Regions from separate parts of the Bacillus sp. AP8 genome, predicted to be linked through region 1. Evidence: riboswitches for the same ligand, from Rfam matches in the RefSeq annotation. Region 1 holds a riboswitch; the other holds the start of a gene.

The links. Region 1 has a riboswitch for lysine ahead of BN349_RS18385 (Na+/H+ antiporter NhaC family protein). Riboswitches for the same ligand answer to the same signal wherever they lie in the genome.
Region 2: linked by a shared signal. The riboswitch ahead of BN349_RS07385 (amino acid permease) and the one ahead of BN349_RS18385 (Na+/H+ antiporter NhaC family protein) in region 1 are both predicted to bind lysine.

Annotation. Positions count from the first base shown of each region.
Region 1 covers NZ_CAPG01000076.1:59,975-67,970, reverse strand. Annotated here, with positions in the region: gene BN349_RS18400 (bifunctional metallophosphatase/5'-nucleotidase) at 1-367, shown strand, start outside; gene BN349_RS18395 (YunC family protein) at 439-741, shown strand; gene BN349_RS18390 (HD-GYP domain-containing protein) at 1,026-2,114, shown strand; lysine riboswitch at 2,233-2,415, shown strand; gene BN349_RS18385 (Na+/H+ antiporter NhaC family protein) at 2,545-4,125, shown strand; gene BN349_RS18380 (M23 family metallopeptidase) at 4,190-5,173, opposite strand; gene lipA (lipoyl synthase) at 5,323-6,255, shown strand; gene BN349_RS18370 (DUF695 domain-containing protein) at 6,356-7,108, shown strand; gene BN349_RS18365 (YutD family protein) at 7,216-7,500, shown strand; gene BN349_RS18360 (DUF3055 domain-containing protein) at 7,628-7,894, opposite strand; gene glpX (class II fructose-bisphosphatase) at 7,907-7,996, opposite strand, start outside.
Region 2 covers NZ_CAPG01000029.1:34,522-42,517, reverse strand. Annotated here, with positions in the region: gene BN349_RS07395 (HAD family hydrolase) at 101-775, opposite strand; gene BN349_RS07390 (peptidylprolyl isomerase) at 872-1,924, opposite strand; gene BN349_RS07385 (amino acid permease) at 2,499-3,896, opposite strand; lysine riboswitch at 4,064-4,244, opposite strand; gene BN349_RS07380 (DUF6509 family protein) at 4,508-4,801, shown strand; gene BN349_RS07375 (DMT family transporter) at 4,819-5,766, opposite strand; gene BN349_RS07370 (hypothetical protein) at 5,943-6,383, opposite strand; gene BN349_RS07365 (acyl-CoA dehydrogenase family protein) at 6,534-7,685, opposite strand; partial or broken gene BN349_RS26865 (MDR family MFS transporter) at 7,863-7,996, opposite strand, start outside.

The DNA of each region.
Region 1 (7,996 bases):
TGATTTACACAGAATCTGTCCACATCCAATTAACCCTTGTGTTATTGAAATGTCTGGACAAGAATTAAAAGAAGTGCTTCTGCAATCACAAAATCCTGATTGGCCACATAAGCAAGTAAAAGGTTTTGGATTTAGAGGAAGTATTTTGGGAGTGATGATATATAGTAATATCAAAATCATAAGTCCTAAAGAAATTTATATTGGAGACGTACAATTAGATCTAAAAAAAACTTATACATTAGCCATTCCTGATATGTACACATTCGGATACTTTTTTCCTAGTATTAAACGTTCAGAAAAGAAAACGTATAAGCCGTTGTTCTTAAGAAATGTATTAGCTTCAAAATTATCTACAATGAGTATGTAGAATTATGCTATGACAGACACACATATTATCCTTTTTTCATATCGTATCAATGGTATGAAAGGAGTGATGGTATGGTTGAATTATTGCCAATTTCTATTGAGGATCGAACATTTATTGGTGTATCGGTAAAATTACCAAAAACCAATTTACTCGTTATTACATCTGATAGTGGTTACATTATGTGTGGCGCTCTAGATGTAGGTTTATTAAATGAAAAATTAAAGGATCGTAATATTATTGCTGGGCGTGCTGTTGGAGTAAAGACGCTAGAACAGTTATTAGAAGCTCCTTTAGAATCGGTTACCTATGGAGCAGAGTCTCTAGGCATTAAAAAAGGGATGCTTGGAAGAGATGCTTTGTTAAAAATGCAATGATTATTTTACCGTCAATTTGACGGTTTTTTTTTGCTATTTTAACTTACGGGAAAATTGTGGTTATTTGTCGTTTGAGTTGTTTTTGCATTTCTTTGTATAATAGTGATAGATATCTTCTGGGAAAATAAATAAAAAATATACAAAACAACATTTTTTGAACGATAATACAATTATGGAGAACTGTGTCGATAAAAGTAGAAATTCGTAGTATTAAACAATGTACAAGTATTTTCCGTTTAAAAAGATAGTGAATGAATTTAAGAAATTAATCATAGGAGACTTTAATGAGACTGATATCCACAAATCATGTAATACCTAAATCAATTTTGGGAAAGACCATTTATAACGAGCGAAATAAAGTTTTATTAAATGAAGGGGTAGTCCTATCGGAAAGCTTGGTTACAAGATTGATCGAATTAGGTGTTCTTTATGTATATATAGAAGATCCAAAAAGTGAAAATATTAATCCAGAAAATACGGTCTCAGAACGTTTAAGATTTGAAGCCATTGAGTCGATTGAAAGTATTTTTCTTGAAAGTGATAAGAAGGGAACGCAAGCCGCAAAATCTTATATCTTTGAAAAAAACTCCAAACAGCTTATGGGACTTATTCGAGGAATTATGAAAGAGATGACAGCAGAAAAAGGTTTATTGACGATTCTTGCAGATGTTTATACTCATGATTCATATATATTTACCCATTCCTATAATGTAACGCTATATGCTTTGGCAATTGGAATGGAGTTAAAGCTAAATCCAAAGCAATTGGAGATCCTGGGATTAGGCTCTATTTTACATGACGTTGGTAAAATGAAAGTGTCGCAAAAAATTTTACTGAAGCCAGGGAAGTTAACGGAAGAAGAGTATGAAGAAATTAAGACACATGCTGAAGAAGGCTTTCAAATATTAAAAGAAGTAAACACGGTTCCATTACTAGTCGCACATTGTGCCTATCAGCATCATGAACGAATAGATGGTTCTGGATATCCAAGAGGATTAAAAGATAAAGATATTCATTTTTTTGCTAAAATCTTGGCTGTTGCTGATGTTTTTGATGCAGTCACCTCTAATCGAGTATACAGAAAAGCGTTGCTCCCTCATGAAGGTTTAGAAATTCTTTATTCTGGATCAGGAACTTTGTTTGATACAGAAATCATTGAGGCATTTAGAAAAGCTGTTGCTATATATCCAATTGGTTTAACTGTGAAATTGAATGATAAGCGAATTGGTATCGTTTCCAAACAAAATCATGGAATTAGTGATCGACCAGTTGTTCGAATTATAAAAGATAATGGAAATCATGATGTTCAACCATACGAAATTGATTTAATGAAGTGCTTAGATGTAATGATAGTCGATTGTATAACGAATTAGAGTGTTGCTTAATAAATATTACTATAATTTATTATCGGAATTTTTATATAAAAAGTTGAAATAAAGTCTTATAATTGTTATATTAGAAAAGTAAATTAAATATTGAACTACTATCACCGCATGGGGTAGAGGTGCAAAACTTAAAAGTAGGCTGTTGTGAGGATGACAACTATGATCACAGCTAAAAGGAAGTTTTGCCGAAGTATCATTTGAAGTCAGGCATATGATACTGGGGTTGTCTTGAATAAGGACAGCACTGTCATTATAAAGATTATCTTTATAATGGTGAGCTACAGAGCGATGGACGATAACATACATTACAAAGGGTAATGATAGGTTGTTTTCTATCATTATCCTTTTTATTTTTGTCCAAGAACTGAAATGCAAGCTCTTCACCGCCCTTAACTTTTATTAAAGGAGAGAGAACAGCATGGAAAACACAATATTTTCTTTATTACCACCAGTAGTAGCCATTATTATGGTTCTTTTAATAAGAAAGGTTTTATTATCTTTAGGTTTAGGAATTGCTACAGCTGCATTGCTATTAGCTAACTTTAATCCTATGGATTCGTTAGCTACGATTGGAAAATCAGTTTTACAATTATTTATCGTGGATGGATCCGTTAACACAGGCAAAGTGTATATTATTTTATTTTTACTTATTTTAGGATGTATTACTGCATTTGTATCCATTTCAGGTGGAAGCAGAGCTTTCGGAGAATGGGCTTTAAAAAGAGTTAAAACAAGAACGGGTGCGCAGATAACAGCAGCGATTTTAGGAATTATTATCTTTATTGACGACTATTTTAATGCTTTAGCAGTTGGACAAATATCAAGACCTTTAACTGATCGAAATAGGGTTTCAAGAGCTAAGCTATCTTATATTATTGATTCAACTGCAGCTCCAATTTGTGTCGTATCACCAGTTTCTAGCTGGGGAGCATACATCATTGCCATTCTTGCTCCTATTTTAGCAGCGAATTCATTAGATATAAGCGGCTTTTCAGCTTTTATTCAAATGATACCCATGAACTTTTATGTTTGGGTATCTCTATTATTAGTGTTTTATACTTCATGGAAAAACATTAATTTTGGTCCGATGAAAATTCATGAAGATCGAGCAATTAAGGACGGAATCGTTTCTAATCCTGATAAACAAGCACCAGGAGAGTTAAAAAGTGATTTACCTGTTAGTAAAAAAGGTTCTGTTGCAGATTTATTAGTACCGATTGCTGCATTAGTGGTAGGAACTGTATCTGCAATGTTATGGACAGGTAGTAAGGCAATTGAAGGAAATGTGACTGTATTAGGCATGTTTGAGAATACGGACGTACCGACATCATTATTTTATGGAGGATTATTTGGTTTAGTTGTAACGATCATTTTATTCTTTCGACAAGTCTATTCTAAAAAAGCCGTGGATAGAAGCATGTTTTTCACAGGTGTAATAGAAGGAATTAAGTCAATGCTTCCAGCTGTATACATTTTGTTATTTGCTTGGGTCATCGTTGATTTAGTAGGTGCATTAGAAACAGGTAGCTATTTAGCAGGATTTGTTGAAAAATCTAATTTAAATATTGCTTTTATACCGTTTATTTTATTTTTGATAGCAGGTGTTATGGCGTTATCAACAGGAACATCGTGGGGATCATTCGGTATCCTTTTACCGTTAGCAGGAGATATCGTCGCTACTATGGATTCAAGTATGTTACTGCCATCATTAGCAGCTGTGTTAGCTGGTGCGGTATTTGGAGATCATTGTTCACCAATATCAGATACAACGATTCTATCTTCTACTGGGGCTGGCTGTGACCATATGGATCATGTTATGACTCAGTTACCTTATGCACTAATAAGTGCCGGTTTCGCTGCGATTGGATTCCTTTTACTTGGATTTACTGGAAGTGTATCATTATCTTTACTAATTGTACTAGCGGGTACTTTGGTTGCTCTAATGGCTCTTTCAAAGAAAGGGAAAACAGTTGTGGTTGGAGAAGATATAATTGAATAATTCATTTAAAAGGGGCCTCTCAAAAGTGATGCTTTTGAGAGGCCCCATGCTTTATCTAGTTTTTTTATTTGTTTCTTCGCTCGTTTCTCTCCCAAACAGTTAGGTGATAATAGGGATCAAAGCTCCATTCTGTATATCCATTGTCTTTATACATTCCAAAATGTAGATGTGGGGGGAACTTTCCACTTGTACCTGGAGGACCATATCCAGTGCTTCCTACACCGCCTATAATCATTCCTGGTTCTACAATTTGACCAATTTCAATTCCTTTCGCAAATCCACTTAAATGGGCGAAATAATGATAGGTATTATTTAAGTCTCTTATGCCAATTCTCCATCCGCCGTAGCGATTCCAGCCTTTAATTTCAACAATTCCATAGCAAGTCGCTCGAACAGGAACGCCATAGTTGGCAAATATATCTGTTCCCTCATGACTTCGACGTCCACCCCATCCTCGAGCTACACCCCATGTACTTCTATAGCTATAGTCCGCTGTAATAGGAACAGGGAAGGCTTTTTCATGTAAATTGATTCGATTATATTTCTGGAATAATTTGGCGTTGCCCATAACGATACCTACAGCCTTATCTCGTTTATAATAGTTCCATAATGCAATACGAATATTTTCTTCATCAGAACCATATTGAGCTAAGTAAGAAGCTATTGAAACTAATACATCATACTCGGATTTTGGATTTGCTTTTCCGTTCCCATCACCATCCATACCAATACCATCAAAAAACGCTATCCTTCTTGGGTTTTGATCGAATATATTGGGATTCAATAAGCCACTCCATTTTTCAGGTGGAATCAAAATTCCAATAGAGCCTTCAGAATCAGGCAAATCTCTTCTTGCATTCCTTATACTATGTTCATATTGATCAATCGCTGCCATATAAAACCATGGAATTTGAAAGTTATCTTCAATATTCTTAAAGAGCTCCATTCTTTTTTTATCTGAAAATGTATTCGTTTGAGCTTCTACATCGTTATGTACAAATATAAGTATCGTACTTATAATAGCTATAAAAGTGGAAAAAGCTCGCATGAATTTGCTCCTTTCTAAACCAATCATAATTTTATTGTGTGAATAAATTCGAGAAATACAATTATAAAATATTGGAAAGGAAAATCCTAAAAGTTGTAAGGAGTTTTTTTATTTGATACATTGTCTACACATAGAGAAATTACAAAATGATGGGAGATGTTATTTTGAGTAAGAAAAATACATATATCCGTAAACCAGAATGGCTAAAAATAAAATTGCAAACGAATGAGAATTATACAGGCTTAAAGAAAATGATGAGGGAAAAGAATTTACATACAGTATGTGAAGAAGCAAAATGTCCTAATATTCACGAATGTTGGGCGGTTCGCCGAACTGCTACATTTATGATCTTAGGTTCAGTTTGTACAAGAGCTTGTCGTTTTTGTGCTGTAAAAACAGGTCTACCAACTGAGTTAGATTTAGCTGAACCAGAACGCGTGGCTGACTCTGTTGTACAAATGAATTTAAAACATGTAGTTGTTACTGCAGTTGCTCGAGATGATCTTAAAGATGGTGGAGCAGCGGTATTTGCTGAAACAGTTCGAGCGATTAGAAGAAAGAATCCTTTCACATCTATAGAGGTTCTACCTTCTGATATGGGGGGCGTGTTTGAAAATATTCAAACATTAATGGATGCAAAACCAGATATTTTAAATCATAATATTGAAACCGTTAAACGTTTGTCTGATCGTGTTCGTGCACGTGCAAAATATGATCGCTCCCTTCAATTCCTACAACGCGCAAAAGAACTTCAACCAGAGATTCCAACAAAATCAAGCATTATGGTTGGTTTAGGAGAAACAATTGACGAAATCATTGAAGCAATGGATGATCTAAGAGCTCATCAAGTAGATATATTAACAATCGGTCAATACCTTCAGCCTTCCAAAAAGCATTTGCCAGTACTTAAATATTACACACCTGAAGAGTTTGCTCACTTAAAAGAAGTGGCAATGGAAAAAGGCTTCAGTCATTGTGAAGCGGGTCCACTAGTTCGTTCTTCATACCACGCAGATGAACAAGTAAATGAAGCTACTAAGAAAAGACAATTGTCTGGGGAAGCATCATTAGTAACTGAATAATCGTTTCAAAATAGAGGATATCAATGAAAAGTAAGTTCTTGATATCCTCTATTTTTATAGAAAGAATGGATTTTGTGGAGTATTTCGGGGAGGTTTTATCATGTCAGAACATTGGGATATGTATTTTGGATACATAGAGGATCAAGTAGCATCAGTTGTTTTAGATATGGATATATGGAAAGAAATAGATACCGAAGAGTATAATTACGCTGTTGCTATCAGGCTTAAAATAAAAGCACCTAATGAAGACGGCTTTCCGGTAGGGCCTGAGGCTGATAAGATAAATGAAATGGAAGATTCTCTGAATGGATTTGCGCGTTTTCAAAACATTATTCAGGTTGGTAGAGTGACAACGGACGGGATAAGGGACATTATTTTTTATTCAAATCGAGAGGAACAAAAGGATTTAATGGAAGCTGCTGCCGGCTTTATAGAACCACATGGGTATAAGTATGAAATTTTTCTTATCGAGGAAGAGGAAAATTGGGAATTTTATTTTGATTTTTTGTACCCTAATCCCTATCAACAACAGCATATGAACAACCGTGTGGTAATTGAAGCGTTAGAAGAAAGAGGGGATAAATTAGATGCCCCTCGTAAGGTTGTACATTGGCTATGCTTTGAAAATATGATAATGTTAAAACGTTTTGAAAAGACTATAAAAAAAGAAGGCTTTTTCATAGAGGAAGAATCAGTTGAAACGAATGAAGAAGGCAAATATGTTCTTACTATTTATAGAATGGATACTATTGATTATAGTTCGATAAATGAAGTCACGGATCTATTAGTGGAGATTTCTGAAAAATATAAAGGAGAATATGATGGTTGGGAAACATCTGTAATAACCGAATAATTTCTAGTAAGTATGTAAGTTAGTTGAATTAAAAAGGACCGGTGACAGTTTTTCTTTACTATTAAATGAGTTATAATGAAGGGAGGATGGATAATTGAGGTGAAAACATGGTTACAATCAATAATCTTCAATATGAATTAGTAGAAGACTATCGAGATGGCTTTAATGAAGAGGCTTTTAAAGCACGTTATAGCGAAATTTTAAATAAATATGATTATGTAGTCGGCGATTGGGGATATGGTCAATTAAGATTGAAAGGTTTTTTTGATGATCAAAACCAAAAATCTTCATATGATACAAAAATTAGCACTTTATCTGAATATTTATATGAGTTTTGTAATTTTGGATGCCCTTATTTCGTTATGAAAAAAATGAAAAATCATTCGAGGTAAAATAAAGAAGCTTTGTCATTCGTTTTTAGGTAACGTTTGAGCAAAGCTTCTTTTATTTAAAAATAGATCTATCTATTTATGGATAGCCTTCATAAAAACGCATCTCTACAGATGCATGCTTAAAGGCTCATACTACTTGTTCAAGGAAGTCTTTTAGTTCAGCTGCTTGTTCTTCTGAGAGTCTAAAAGCATGCTCTAAATATCCTTCTTCATCTAAATCATCTTGACCGATTATAGCGAAAGCATTACTTTGCATATCAAGAACAAGCTGTTTGCCATAGAATCTTTCTGAAGAAATAATGGCTAAATCAAATCGTTGGCTTTCCCCTACAAAGCTTACAAAGCGAGTGTTGGTTTGTTCCTTATAGTCGTATAAATAGAAGCGTTCTTCCACAGTATTTCCTCCCTAAACGAAAATTAAATGTGGCTTGTGATCTAAATGGTGATGTGCTTTGATATAACGTACTGTTTTTGTTTTGCTACGCATAATGATGGA
Region 2 (7,996 bases), on a different contig from region 1:
TTATGTAAAAAACGTGTAATCTACCATGATTTTACATTCATTCTTGTTTAAAAATGCCCGTTTTTCACAAGTAGAACACATGTTCTTTTTGATGTTACTTTTATTTTTGATAATAAACCATTTGGTTAATTAGTGCCGGAATCTCACTTAAATCATCAATGCTATTATCTGTTTTGAAATCTGGATATTGAAAATCTTTTTTCCAAATTGTTTTCATTCCAACGTTTTGTGCAGCGACTATATCATTTTGTGGATGATCGCCTATATATATAGCTTCGTGTGCTTCTACAGAAAGTTTATTTAACATTCGTATAAAGATTTCAGGATTTGGCTTTTTGATTCCTTCCATTTCTGAAATCGAGATAACATCAAAATAGGTTTCAATTTCTAACGCTCTTATGTTGTTCATTTGAAATGAAGTATAGCCATTTGATATGATTCCAAGTTTATACTTGCTGTTTTTTAAAGTAGTCAACATATGATGAATATTTAGGAAAGGTACACACTGTTTAGAAAAATGCTCCATATAGTCTTGCAATAATGTCTTCCAGCTGATATCAATAGTAGGAAATTCCGCTACAATTTGCTGATAAACCTTGTCTTTCCAAACATATCCCCTTGCATCTAGTTCAATAAAACGTGTGGTATAACTTTCCTTCGATAGTTGTTTTAAATGATTGTAAAGCCGCTCAAATTGATTTGAAATAAAAAACTTAACAGATTCATCCCTGTTCAATAATGTTCCATCTAAATCAAATAATATCGCTTTAATCACATCGGTTTCCCCTTTTATGTATGATGATACTCATTTTATCAGTCCATAAAATAAAACACGATATCTTCTACAAGAAAATATCGTGTTCTTCACTATTTATTCTTTTTCTAATGTGTTAGTGATCTTGTATTCTTTCTTTTTCTTTTCTAACCAAGTTGGGTATTCTTCATTTAATTTACTATCAAATAAATTTTGTTTAATTTCTTTCTTATGGTCTTCATATTTAGCTGCTTTAGCCGCTTTTTTACCCGTTACTTTGATAATATGGTAACCATAGTCTGTTTTAACTGGATCACTAATTTCTCCTTCTTTTAATGAGAATGCGGCCGTTTCGAAGGCCTCAACCATATCTCCTTTAGAGAAATAATCTAAATCCCCACCTTTTTCTGCCGAACTAGTATCGGTTGAATTTTTCTTCGCTAGTTCAGCAAAATCAGCACCATTATCTAATTCTTTTTTAATTTTTTGTGCTGTAGCTAGATCATCAACTAGAATATGACTTGCTTTTACTTGTTCTTGTTCATCAAACGAATCTTTATTTTCTTCAAAATACTCCTTCATTTCTTCATCTGTTATCTTGATTGATGGTTTAAGAAGTTTTTCTAATTTTAAGAAGTTTTCTATATCTGTTTTAAATGTTTCTAATGAAATACCACTTTGCTCTAGGGAAGCATCAAAAGCCTCCTGACCACCATATGATTGAATGAAAGATTCTAGTTCTTTATCAATGGCTTTTTGCGAAATAGTAATGTTTTCTTTTTTTGCTTCTAATTCAATAATTTTATTTTTAATTAATGTATCAACTACAGATGAACCATATTGTCCAACCATCGCATCATATACTTCTTCTTTTTTTATCTTTTCTCCACCTACTGTTGCTACAACATTCCCTTTTGTTAAAAGTGGGCTAAATGCTATTGCTAAAGCAACGATAACAGCTCCACCAATTATTAGTATTGCTTTCTTATTTTTAAATTTTGCTTTTTTTGTTGGTGTTTGAGTTTCGTTTAATGTTTCTTCAGACACATGATCTGTTGAAGTTGCGGATTCTTTCTCAACATAATCCTCTAAGTTTTTGTCAAAATCTTGATTTTCAGTTGGTTCTAAATTTTTCATATTCTCGTTGTTTGTTTCTTTTGATTCTGTCATTATCATTTCTCCATTAATCATATTTTCTTTGGTTAGGTGAAACATTGCTTTTTAAGCGGATTCTTCGTCACCTTACATAATTTCTTTTTCAAGACATTGATAATAATAACGTGAAAATATTAACAAACTATTAACAAATCGTTAATAAAACAAAAAAATATATTTTAAGTAAACACAAAAATAGTATGGTATTCTGTTGCAGAGCTTAACAATTTCTACTTGGTTGTTTATTGTATCGATACTATTTCAGCTTGTATTTCTACTCCAGTCTAACGTTAATTGAATCTGGATTAACGAAAACACCATTCTCAATATGTTCAGGAAGGTTTTGTACATTGAAATTCAAGAATTTTTCTCTACCCTCTAGATATGCCCTTTCTCCTTTAACTTATTTCATAATTTTATTACTAATAGGTAGTACATCATAATTATGAAAAGCAACTCCTTAGATTAACAATGGCTACACTTTCAACTGTCGATTAACTCCGCTTTCGAGTAAGGTTCACCGAATATTAACGTAGACGTTTCGTAAATAAAAAACACGATATTTTTATATCGTGTTTTTCGTTATAAATTATTCAATTACTTTATTTTCTTTAACATATCGATAAAATAGTATACCACTTGCTAATAAAAGCATTCCAAATAAAAAGGTTTTTAGATCGGCCGTACCTGCAATTAGTACATATACGGAGTACAAGAACGCTAGCGTACCGACTATTATATCTGTAATTCTTCCCTGACCATTTTTATATGTTTCTCCAGTAATAACGAGTTTTACTTGGAATGTCGTAGCTATAAGATATGGAATTAAATAAGATAATGTAGCGATATAAATAATAAACTCAAAAGCTTGTGAAATAGAATTTGAAATCGTTGAAAAAATAAACATTTGGCCTAAAATATTCGTACAAATTAGTGAAAAGGATGGAAATCCTTTGCTATTTTCTTTCATAAATTTAGGAATGAATAGCCCTTGTTTTGCAGCTGCACTTGGCACTTCAGCTGTTAACATAGTCCAACCAATCGTTGAACCTAATAGACTGATCAATCCTAATGCTGCTAGTAGTTTACCGCCAATCGGACCCATAACCGTAATAATGGCATCGATTAATGGTTTTTCAGACATAAGTAATTCTTCTTTTGGTAGTAATCCCATAACTAATGAACTAATTCCAATATAAATGGCTAAGGCAATAAGTAATCCAAGAATTGTCGCTTTTTTTACATCAGTTGGTTTTTTCGCACGTGAGGAAAAGACTACTGCTGATTCAACTCCTACAAAAGCCCAAAGAGTTGCAACTGCAGCGGCATTTATTTGTCCTAATAGCCCAACAGAATGACCACTAGAATTAACATTTTCGGCAACGAAAGGTGTGATATTGGAAGCTTCAAATGCGGTTAAGCCAATGATAATGAAAAAGACAAAACCACTTACTTTAGCAATTGTTGCTAATAGGTTTAGTTTACCTGCACTGCCAACTCCTCGTATAACAATAAAATGTACACCCCATAGTAATAGACTACAAACGATAAAAGTTAAAGCATTTCCTACTTTTAGAGTAAAATTACCAATCGTAAATAGTTCAGCTTGGTTTGTTAATTGCGGGAAGAAAGTGGATAAATAACTAGCAAAAGTTGTAATAATAGCAATGTTTCCAGCTAAATTCCCAATCCAATAACCCCATGTTGCCATGAACCCGGATAATTGGGCCGCTTGTGATCCTTTTTTAAATAATTCTTTCGCGTATATTTGTGGACCACCATTTAGTTCGGGCTTTCTTTTACCTAAATTCCCAAAAACTAATGTTACAAAAAGAACGCCGAGTCCTGTAAATATCCAGGCTAGCATAACGCCTGCAGGGCTTGCCACCTCGGCTAATGTACGTGGTAACATGAAGATTCCCGATCCAACCATGTTTCCAACTACTAATGAAGTTAAAATCCAAAATCCTAATTTTTGTTGTTTCATCGTATACTCCCTCTATACTTTTATGTTGTAAAGTATATACATTAGTTGTTATTAATATAGAGTAGATATCCAAACATCAGTGGTAGAGTAATTGCTATTTTTACAATAAAAAACACACCAATAAGTTGGTGTGTAATAAGAGTACAAATCAAATGGACACCAGACTTTGTTGTGATAGCTCTTCATAGCATTTAAACTATGACAGTTCTACACCTATTATGATGTAGCCCCAGTTCACTATAGCCAGAAAACTATAGCACTTCGGCGATGGTTCCTTTCCATAAACGTCTTTGAGTTTTCTGTCTCTCTGTTTATGTACTATTAAACATCGCAACCTCTACCCCACCGTGATCTGATGGAGATTCTATCATTATTAATATAATAATATAGTAATTACTTAAGATGTATATGTCAACCATTTACGCCATATCCTTTATCTTTTTATTAATTTAAAACTATTCTGAATATATAGATAAGGTTAACTTGTTAAACAGTTTATCCGGAAAGTTATGAGTAGCCGCTAATTGCTTACTTTAATTGAATATTGTCTACTTTCCTTACAAAAGCTTTAAGGATATAATAAGTTAAGGAATTGAGAAAGGATGTTTAAGATGATTACTATTACAGAATATGAAATCCAATTGATTAACGATCAATTTGGAATTTTACCCGGAAATAGATATGAGTTTTTGTTATATTTAGATGTTCCTGAAGATGATGAATTACATCATGAAAACGGAGTATATGCTAAAGTGATTTTTCTTGTCGATGGAGACAAAGAAGAGATTCTTACATATGATTTGTTTGAACGTTCAGAAAATACGCTTTTGGATTTCGAATTAGAAGATGATGAAATCTCTGTACTGAACACATTTTGTAAAGATCATTATTCTGAAGAAATGTAAAAAAAGAGTACCAGACATTAATTCTGGTGCTCTTTTTTAATTTTAATTATAGATTTCGCATTTACAAAAATGATTCCTAGAGTTACTAATATCAATCCTATAATTGCTGTAATTCCTATTGCTTCATTTAAGAAAATCCCACTTAAGAAAACCCCGAATACTGGAATAAGAAAGTTAAATAACGTTACTTTCCCTACCTGATGATATTTCAAAATGTTGTTCCAAAGTAAGAAAGCAGCGGCTGATAAAAAGGCTAAATAAAGCAACATAATTAGATCTTTAATAGAAAATGTGAAAAATGTGAAATCGGTTAGAAACATACCTAATAGAAGGAGTAACACTGAACCAATTAACATTCCATAACCTGATAGATAATGTGCTCTCCAATTGGCCAATGCACGCTTCGTTACAATATTTCCATATGCAGCAATAACTATGGAAGCAAGTACCAGCCATTCTCCATAGCCAATTGTAAAACTTACATCACCCTTTGGAATATAAGTGATGATAACTCCACAAAAACCAACAAGTAGTCCAATTACTTTGGCAGGGTAAAGATGATCATCTTTTAGTAAAAAATGAGCAAAGATGATTTGGAAAAAAGAACTTGTACCAGAAATGATACTTCCTTGGATTCCCGTTGCATGTGACAAACCGATATAAAAGAAAAAGTATTGCAAAAATGTCATCAAAATTCCTAAAACGATGATGATTTTTACAGATGATTTTTCAAATCGTAATTCATTCTTTTTACCAATTATTAAATAGAATAAAAAGATTAATAGTGCTGAAAGAAAGAATCGATAGCCTGCAAATAAGATTTGTTCGCCGACATCTGCTGGACCTATACCTAATGATTGATAACTTAATTTAATAACAGGAAACGCGCTTCCCCATAGAAATGTTGCGGTTATGGCTGATAAAGCCATCCCCCACGGATTTTGAAAGAATTTTTCAGTTTGCATCTAATTTCATACCTCGTTATTCTTCTATAAAAATATTATATTTAGTATCACGAGATATATCATACAACAAAAATAATTATTCTCCTATACAATTGACTTTAAATATACAGATAAACGATTGTAAAGGATTGTTTTAACATAGCTTTTGCACACGTAAGAATGCTTTCCTATTTGGTTTATTTATAATCTAGTTGAAATCTTTTTTTCATATCACTGCATTGTCTAATAATTTTTTCAATATAACTTTTTACTTCATCTTCTGTAAATACATAACCTTCCTCAAATCCTTGTTTCCTAATCAAGAAGTTTCCAAATAACACATCTAATAATTCCATTTCATTCATTAGTTCACCGTTCACGTCACCTGGATATTTTTCATTATTTTTAAGGTATTTTTCGATATATAAGTCATACATTTTAGAATCAACATCAGAAACGAGTAAACTTGTTTGATAAATATACTTCATTGCTCCTTCTACATGTTTCACTAATTCTGGATCAAGTAGTTTTTTATCTATATTCGGTTTTTCTTCATCTAGTAATGCTGTAGAACTCTGATGTTCAAATGGTTTAGGTTCTTTTTTTCGTTTTTTCCAAAGACTAAATTTTTCTTTCATTTTTACTCCCTCCTAACACTTATATAATATATATATCCTTAAAATAAGCTCTCAAACTCATAATATGTAAAAAAAAGAACACCAAATAAGTATTTTAGAATAACTTTTGTGGTGTTCTTAATATAAGTTTCTTCTTGAAAGATCTATTAATCATTCGGATTGCTGACAAGCTTGTTTTGCTAACAAAGAAAGTGTCATATCATCCATTGGTGGATTATGAAGGCCAGCTCTTACATCACGGTAGTATCGTTGTAATGGATTATTTCTTTGTAAGCTCTGAGCTCCAACAATTCTCATTGCTTTGTCTACAATTGAAATCGCTGAATTTGTAACAGCTTTTTTTACAGCTCCTAATTGTGTTTTAATTGCTAGATGATTTTCAGGTTGTGCTTCCCACATCGCTGCGACACTATATAAAAAGTGTCTACTTTGCAAAAGTTCTAACTCCATTTCTCCAATTAATCTTTGAACGTTTGGAAGCTCACTAATGGTCCCTTTAATGCTATTTGGTGAGTACGTTGTAGCAAATTGAATGGCATAATTACGAGCCGCTCCTGCAATTCCAATATAACAAGCGGGAATGTGTAACAGCCAGCTGTCATCAAAGTTCACATCTTTTCTTCCTTTTTCAACAAGATATTTGTCTTCAATTTTAACATTTTCAAAAATAAAGTCCTCACTTGCAGTACCTTGCATAGATATGACATCCCAAGTTTTATTAATGGTAATTCCTTTAGTGTTTCGATCAATTAAAAACCAACCAAGCTCAGCATCTTCCGTAATCCACGCACTAACAATTAGTAAATCTAAAGCAGGTGCTAAAGATGAAAAAGTCTTTCTTCCATTTATAACCCAATGTCCATTTTCTTTAGTAGCCGTAGTAGCTGGCTTCCCACCACGAGTAGGACTACCTGTTTGCGGCTCTGTTGCCAGCCGATTTATTAGGGCTCCTTTTGAAATTTTTTCGAAGGTTTCTTTTATTATATCTTCATTCCAATTTCGTTTCTTATCTTGAATTTGTATAGTAATACCTACATGCCATCCGATGGATAATGCTGTAGGCCCACAGTGCATCGCTATTTTTTCTTGTCCTAACAGAAATTCATATAAGCCTTTTCCGCTACCTCCGTATTCTATAGGTAGGGTTAATTTGGTATATCCTAACTCCTTTAAATCAGCAATATTTTGAAAAGGAAACTCTCTTTTTTCATCTAATTCTTGAGCTCTCTTTGAAAAAGCATCAAGATTTTCAGATAATTTTTCTATAAACCTTTCTTCCCAATGGTTACGAATAAAACTCATCAAAAAACCCCCTGCAATGCCTGTTATTCAACTTCTTTATAAAATGCATACTACACATTATATGAAGGATAAACGGAAGTATAAAATATGATAATCCCTTCTAAATTCTTATAATTCCGATTAGTTTTGTTTGTTATAATAGTAAGCCTTTTGTTTTTATTTGTCAATATTATCAAATTATTCAGAAGTTATACGAAGTGATGCCGCCTTTTCCCTTTTCATTTTTGCTGTGAACAGAAATGGACTACCTACTAAAGTTATGATGGCTATAATAATAAAAGTGAAATGAGAGCTAATGGAACCGAACATAC